2 regions of the Streptomyces sp. NBC_00377 genome follow, and region 1 is predicted to be linked to the other one. Evidence: riboswitches for the same ligand, from Rfam matches in the RefSeq annotation. Region 1 holds a riboswitch; the other holds the start of a gene.
The links. Region 1 has a riboswitch for glycine ahead of gcvP (aminomethyl-transferring glycine dehydrogenase). Riboswitches for the same ligand answer to the same signal wherever they lie in the genome.
Positions count from the first base shown of each region.

Region 1 (3,199 bases):
GTGTCGCGTGAGGGGACGTGGCGGTGACGGTCGAGGAGCGGTATGGAACTGCGTGAAGACGAGTTCGCGGGCCCGGCAGAGGTGTCGCCGGAGCGTGGCGCCGAGACGCGACGGGTGATGGACCGGGTCACTCGGTGGGCCGCGAACCGGAGCGATGTGGTGGGGGTACTTCTCGTCGGGTCCTGGGCGCGGGAGGCGGCGCGACCCGACTCGGACGTGGATCTCGTGGTGCTGTCGACGGCCCCTGCCCGGTATGCCGAGGACGACGGATGGCTGCGCGAACTGGCCTTGGGGGAGGTGCTTCGGGTCAGGGGATGGGGAGCCGTCACGGAGTGGCGGCATGTCACCGCCTCCGGACTGGAGATCGAGATGGGTATCGGTTCCTCCGACTGGGCGCGGACCGATCCTCTCGACCCGGGCACACGAAGAGTCGTCACGGACGGAGCCCGGCCGCTGTACGACCCCGCGGGGCTCCTCGGAGCGCTGGTACGGGCCTGTGCCTGAGGAGGTCAGCTCTCGTCGGTGCCGGCCAGCCGGCCGAAGTCGCGATCGGGGAGCGGGGGAGGGGCACCGGTGTCCAGACCGTAGTGGTGGTAGAGCTGGAGTTCCTGCTCCGGGGAGAGGTGGCGGCCCACGCCGAAATCGGGAGCGTCCTTGATCAGGGCCCGGTCGAAGGGGATGTGCAGGGTGCCCTCGACCAGTCGGCTGGGCTCCAGGGGGACGAAGGCGTCGCGGGAGAACAGACCGGTGCGTATGGCCGCCCATTCGGGTACGCCGGTGGCGTCGTCGAGGTAGACCTCGTCGACGGTGCCGATCTTGGTGCCGGTGCGGTCGAACGCCTTGCGGCCGATCAGGTTGCGCGGATCGATGTCGGTCTGCACGGGCCCTCCACTTGATCGCGACTCATCCGTAAGCACTACAAAAGAGCACAATGAGACGAGCGGCCACTCGAGCGAGCTTCATTGACCCCGCTGGTAGTCTGACAACGGCTGCTGACACCGCGCGGGAGAGTCCTCCGAACATCATCGGAGGGCGCCGAAGGAGCAAATCCTCCCCGGAATCTCTCAGGCTCACGTACCGCACGGACGAGGTCACTCTGGAAAGCAGGGCAGGTGCCGACGGCGTCGACGGCTCCCGCCCTCACCGACGGTGAAAGCCGGACGCTCTCGGGCGGCCGGTGAAGCTCTCAGGTTGAGATGACAGAGGGGGAGGCCGTCCGGGTACCCACCGTGGTGACCCTCGAAGGTCGTGTCAGACCAGGAGGCCTCCGTAATGACCCCCCATCGCATTCCGCTCGCCGAGCTCGAGCAGGGAATCCCCTTCGAACAGCGGCACATCGGGCCCGACCACGAGGCGCGGGCCAAGATGCTGGCGCAGGTCGGCTACGGCTCGCTCGACGAGCTGACGGCCGCCGCGGTACCGGATGTCATCAAGAACGCCGACGCACTGGACCTGCCGGGCGCCAGGACCGAAGCCGAGGTGCTGGCCGAGCTGCGCTCGCTGGCGGACCGCAACCAGGTCCTCGACTCGATGATCGGACTCGGCTACCACGGGACGTTCACGCCGCCCGTCATCCTGCGCAACGTCATGGAGAACCCCGCCTGGTACACGGCCTACACGCCGTACCAGCCGGAGATTTCCCAGGGCCGGCTCGAGGCGCTGCTGAACTTCCAGACCATGGTCGCCGACCTCACCGGCCTGCCGACCTCCGGGGCTTCGCTGCTCGACGAGGGCACGGCCGCCGCCGAGGCGATGGCGCTGTCCCGGCGCATGGGGAAGAACAAGAAGGGCCTCTTCCTCATCGACGCGGACGCGCTGCCGCAGACCATCGCCGTGATCCGGACCCGCGCCGAGCCGACGGGCGTGGAGGTCGTGGTCGCCGACCTGAGCGACGGGATCCCGGCGGAGATCGCCGCGCGGGAGATCAACGGTGTGCTCGTCCAGTACCCCGGCGCCTCCGGTGCCGTACGCGATCTCAGGGCGATCGTCGACCAGGCGCACGGGCTCGGCGCGCTCGTCACCGTCGCCGCTGATCTGCTGGCGCTGACGCTGCTGAAGTCGCCGGGTGAGCTGGGCGCGGACATCGCGGTCGGTACGACGCAGCGGTTCGGGGTGCCGATGGGCTTCGGCGGGCCGCACGCCGGTTACCTGGCCGTCCGCGAGCAGTTCGCGCGCAGCCTGCCCGGGCGCCTGGTGGGCGTGTCCGTGGACGCCGACGGGCACCGGGCCTACCGGCTCGCGCTGCAGACGCGTGAGCAGCACATCCGGCGCGAGAAGGCCACCAGCAACATCTGCACGGCGCAGGTGCTGCTGGCGGTCATGGCGGGTATGTACGCCGTCTACCACGGCCCCGACGGGCTGCGGGCGATCGCCCGCCGTACGCACCGGTACGCCTCGGTCCTCGCCGCCGGGCTCGAGGCCGGCGGCGTCGCAACCGTGCACGGGTCGTACTTCGACACACTGACCGTGCGGGTGCCCGCGAGGGCCGCAGAGGTCGTCGCCGCCGCGCGGGAGCGCGGGGTCAACCTGCACCTCGTCGACGCCGACCATGTGTCGATCGCCTGCGACGAGACGACCGCGCGGGCCCAGGTGGCCGCCGTCTGGGCCGCCTTCGGGGTGGACGGCGACATCGAGTCGCTCGACGAGGCGACCGAGGACGCCCTGCCCGGGGATCTGCTGCGGTCCGACGAGATCCTCACGCACCCGGTCTTCCACCAGTACCGGTCCGAGACCGCGATGCTCCGCTATCTGCGCAGGCTCGCCGACCGGGACTACGCGCTCGACCGGGGCATGATCCCGCTGGGCTCCTGCACCATGAAGCTCAACGCGACCACCGAGATGGAGCCGGTCACCTGGCCCGAGTTCGGGCAGCTGCACCCCTTCGCGCCGGCCGAGCAGGCCGAGGGCTACCTGACGCTCATCCGGGAGCTGGAGGAGCGGCTCGCCGAGGTCACCGGGTACGACAAGGTGTCGCTCCAGCCGAACGCCGGGTCGCAGGGGGAGCTGGCCGGGCTGCTCGCCGTCCGCGGGTACCACCGGGGCAACGGGGACGAGCAGCGGACCGTGTGTCTCATCCCGTCCTCCGCGCACGGCACGAACGCCGCAAGTGCCGTGATGGCGGGCATGAAGGTCGTCGTCGTGAAGACCGCGGGGGACGGTGAGATCGACGTCGAGGACCTGCGGGCGAAGATCGAGAAGC
Region 1 is NZ_CP107958.1:7,649,121-7,652,319, forward strand. It holds gene OHS71_RS33990 (nucleotidyltransferase domain-containing protein) at 43-504, shown strand; gene OHS71_RS33995 (PRC-barrel domain-containing protein) at 510-881, opposite strand; glycine riboswitch at 994-1,090, shown strand; gene gcvP (aminomethyl-transferring glycine dehydrogenase) at 1,273-3,199, shown strand, end outside.

Region 2 (3,199 bases), 4.7 Mb from region 1:
CCGAGCCCTGCGCCTCCATCACCGCGAGCGGAGCGAAGTTCTCCGAGGCGATCATCTCGAGCGTGGACTGCTGGCGGTTCAGCTCGGCGTCGACCGCGGCGGCGATCTCCGGGTCGAGCTCGTGCAGGGGCGTGTTCAGTACGGACATGCGTCTACGACTCCTCAGCCGGCGGTGAAGGCGGTGTACTCGTCGGCGCTGAGCAGATCGTCCTGCTCGCCCGCGGCGCGTACCTTGAACAGCCATCCGCCCTCGAAGGGGGCGGAGTTCACCAGCGCCGGGTCGTCGACGACGTCCTGGTTGACCTCGACGATCTCGCCCGTCACCGGTGCGTACAGCTCACTGACCGACTTGGTCGACTCCAGCTCGCCGCAGGTCTCGCCCGCGGTCACCGTGTCACCGACCTCCGGGAGCTGGACGAAGACCACGTCGCCGAGCGCGTTGGCCGCGTGCTCCGTGATGCCGACCGTCGAGACGCCGTCCTCGGCGACCGACAGCCACTCGTGCTCCTTGCTGTAGCGCAGCTGCTGGGGGTTGCTCATGGCCTGAATTCTCCTGTACGCGGGGGAGTGCTGGTGAATGGGGACCTGCTGGGAGCGCGCGTGAACAGCGGAACTGTGCGCAGGGTCACGCGCGGGTGGGCGTCGACGCGCCCAGTGTCTACTTGCGGCGCTTGTAGAACGGCAGCGCCACGACCTCGTACGGCTCGTGGCTGCCCCGGATGTCCACGCCGACGCCCGCGGTCCCCGGCGCCGCGTGGGCGGCGTCGACGTACGCCATCGCGATCGGCTTGCCGAGGGTCGGGGAGGGGGCGCCGGAGGTGACCTCGCCGATCACCTCGCCGCCTGCGACGACCGCGTACCCGGCGCGCGGGACCCGGCGGCCCTCGGCGACCAGGCCGACGAGGACGCGCGGGGGCAGGGCGGCGGCCCGGTCGGCGGCCGCCTCCAGCGCCGTACGCCCGACGAAGTCGCCGTCCTTGTCGAACTTCACGACCCGGCCGAGGCCCGCGTCGAAGGGGGTGAGGGAGGTGCTCAGCTCGTGCCCGTACAGCGGCATGCCGGCCTCCAGGCGCAGGGTGTCCCGGCAGGACAGGCCGCAGGGGACCAGGCCGACGCCCTCGCCGGCCTTCGTCAGCGCCTGCCACAGTTCGACGGCGTGCTCCGGCCGCACGAACAGCTCGAAGCCGTCCTCGCCGGTGTACCCGGTGCGCGCGATGAGCGCGGGCACGCCGGCGACGGTGCCGGGCAGACCGGCGTAGTACTTCAGGCCGTCGAGGTCGGCGTCCGTGACGGCCGCGAGGATGCCGGGGGACTCGGGGCCCTGCACGGCGATCAGCGCGTAGGCGTCACGGTCGTCGCGGACCTCGGCGTCGAAGCCCGCGGACCGCTCCACGAGGGCGTCCAGCACGACCTGCGCGTTGGAGGCGTTGGCCACCACCAGGTACTGCGCGGACCCGGCCTCGGTCTCGGCCAGCCGGTAGACGATCAGGTCGTCCAGGATGCCGCCGTCCGCCCGGCAGATCATCGTGTAGCGGGCGCGGCCGGGCTTGACCGCCCCGATGTTCCCCACCAGGGCGAAGTCGAGAAGGGCGGCGGCCTGCGGGCCGGTGACGGTGATCTCGCCCATGTGGGAGAGATCGAAAAGCCCGGCGCGGGTGCGGACGGCTTGGTGCTCGTCGCGCTCGGAGCCGTAACGCAGCGGCATGTCCCAGCCGGCGAAGTCGGTCATCGTCGCGCCGAGCGCACGGTGCACGGCGTCGAGGGCGGTGTGGCGCTGCTCGGCGCGCTGGACGGAATCGGGGTCGGTGCTGCTCATCGGGCGTTCGTCTCCCAAGGCGACGGGATCCCCCCGTGCGAGCGAAGCGGGGCGCGCGGGCACAGGGAAGGGCGAGGTCGTTCCTCCCCATCTGTCATCGGAACCTGAGAGGTTCGCCATGACGGTCCGCGACGGGATCGCCCATGACTTGCACCTTGGGTGGAGCCACTGGAGTCAGCGGCCCGCTTTTCAGATGTGCCTCGCCCGCGCGGTAACGGGGCCTGAGAGATTCAAGGGAGGGACTTGCTCCTTCGGCGCCCCAGCGAAGCTGCTGCTGAGAACTCTCCCGCGCGGATTCAAACGGCCGGTATGCAGTTGGCGCGGCCATCATTGCACGGCTCGCCCCGATCCCGGCAGGCCGCATCTGTAACCGGCCTGTGTCGAGACGCGCACCAAAACGCCGGGCACGGCGCATTACCTTCTCTTTACGCTCGATGGGGAAGGGGTTACCCGACCCCAGGGGAGGACGATCACGGTGAACAGGACGAGCACGGCGAGGTCCACCGCATTCGCGACCGGTTCGGGGATCGCGCTGCCGGCACAGCCCGGCGCCCCGGCCCGGGAGGCGTCCGGCGCGCAGCAGGCGCCCGTCGTCCGCGACCTGCGCGAGCGGGCCGGCCGCAGCCCGCACGGCCTGGTCTTCGGTCCCCGGGACCTGGTCGTCGTGACCGGTCTGCCCGGCAGCGGCAAGTCCACGCTCATGCGGCGGACGGTCCGGGGCCTGCGCGTCGACTCCCAGGACACCAGGGACCGCTGGGACGCCCGCGCCCCGCGCTTCCTGCCCTACGGCCTCTACCGCCCCCTCGTCCGCCTCGCCCACTACGCGGGACTGCGCCGCGCCCTGCGCAGCGGTGAGGGAGTCGTCGTGCACGACTGCGGCACCCAGACCTGGGTGCGGGACTGGCTGGGCCGCGAGGCCCGCCGCCGCGGCGGCACCCTGCATCTGCTGCTGCTCGACGTGGGTACGGACACGGCGCTGGAAGGACAGCGCGAGCGCGGTCGGGGCGTCTCCCGGTACGCGTTCCTGCGCCACCGCCACGCCGCCGCCCGGCTGGTGCGCGCGGTGGAGAAGGGACGGCTGCCCGCGGGCTGCGGCTCGGCCGTGCTGCTGGACCGCGAAGCGGCCGACGTGCTGCGCCGCATCGGATTCACCGGCTGAGGGCTCGGGTGCCGCCCCCGGCACCCGCTAGCCTTTCAGCCACACCAGAGTGAGCGGTTCTCAGCAGGCGGTAGGCAGATGGATTTCCCCCCGACGGACTTCCCGGCGGACTTCTCCGCGGACTTTCCGGCGCAGGCGCACCACCATCCGCACGGCGGGTGGCCCGGCAACGAGCTGGAGGAGGTGCTCTCCGTCTCCCTCGGCGTGCCCGGAGCCGGCGGCCG
Region 2 is NZ_CP107958.1:2,984,439-2,987,637, reverse strand. It holds gene glyA (serine hydroxymethyltransferase) at 1-148, opposite strand, end outside; gene gcvH (glycine cleavage system protein GcvH) at 163-540, opposite strand; gene gcvT (glycine cleavage system aminomethyltransferase GcvT) at 659-1,816, opposite strand; glycine riboswitch at 1,898-2,015, opposite strand; glycine riboswitch at 2,016-2,115, opposite strand; gene OHS71_RS13370 (AAA family ATPase) at 2,286-2,975, shown strand; gene OHS71_RS13365 (enhanced serine sensitivity protein SseB) at 3,054-3,199, shown strand, end outside.
Region 2: another riboswitch for glycine. It lies ahead of gcvT (glycine cleavage system aminomethyltransferase GcvT); the one in region 1 lies ahead of gcvP (aminomethyl-transferring glycine dehydrogenase).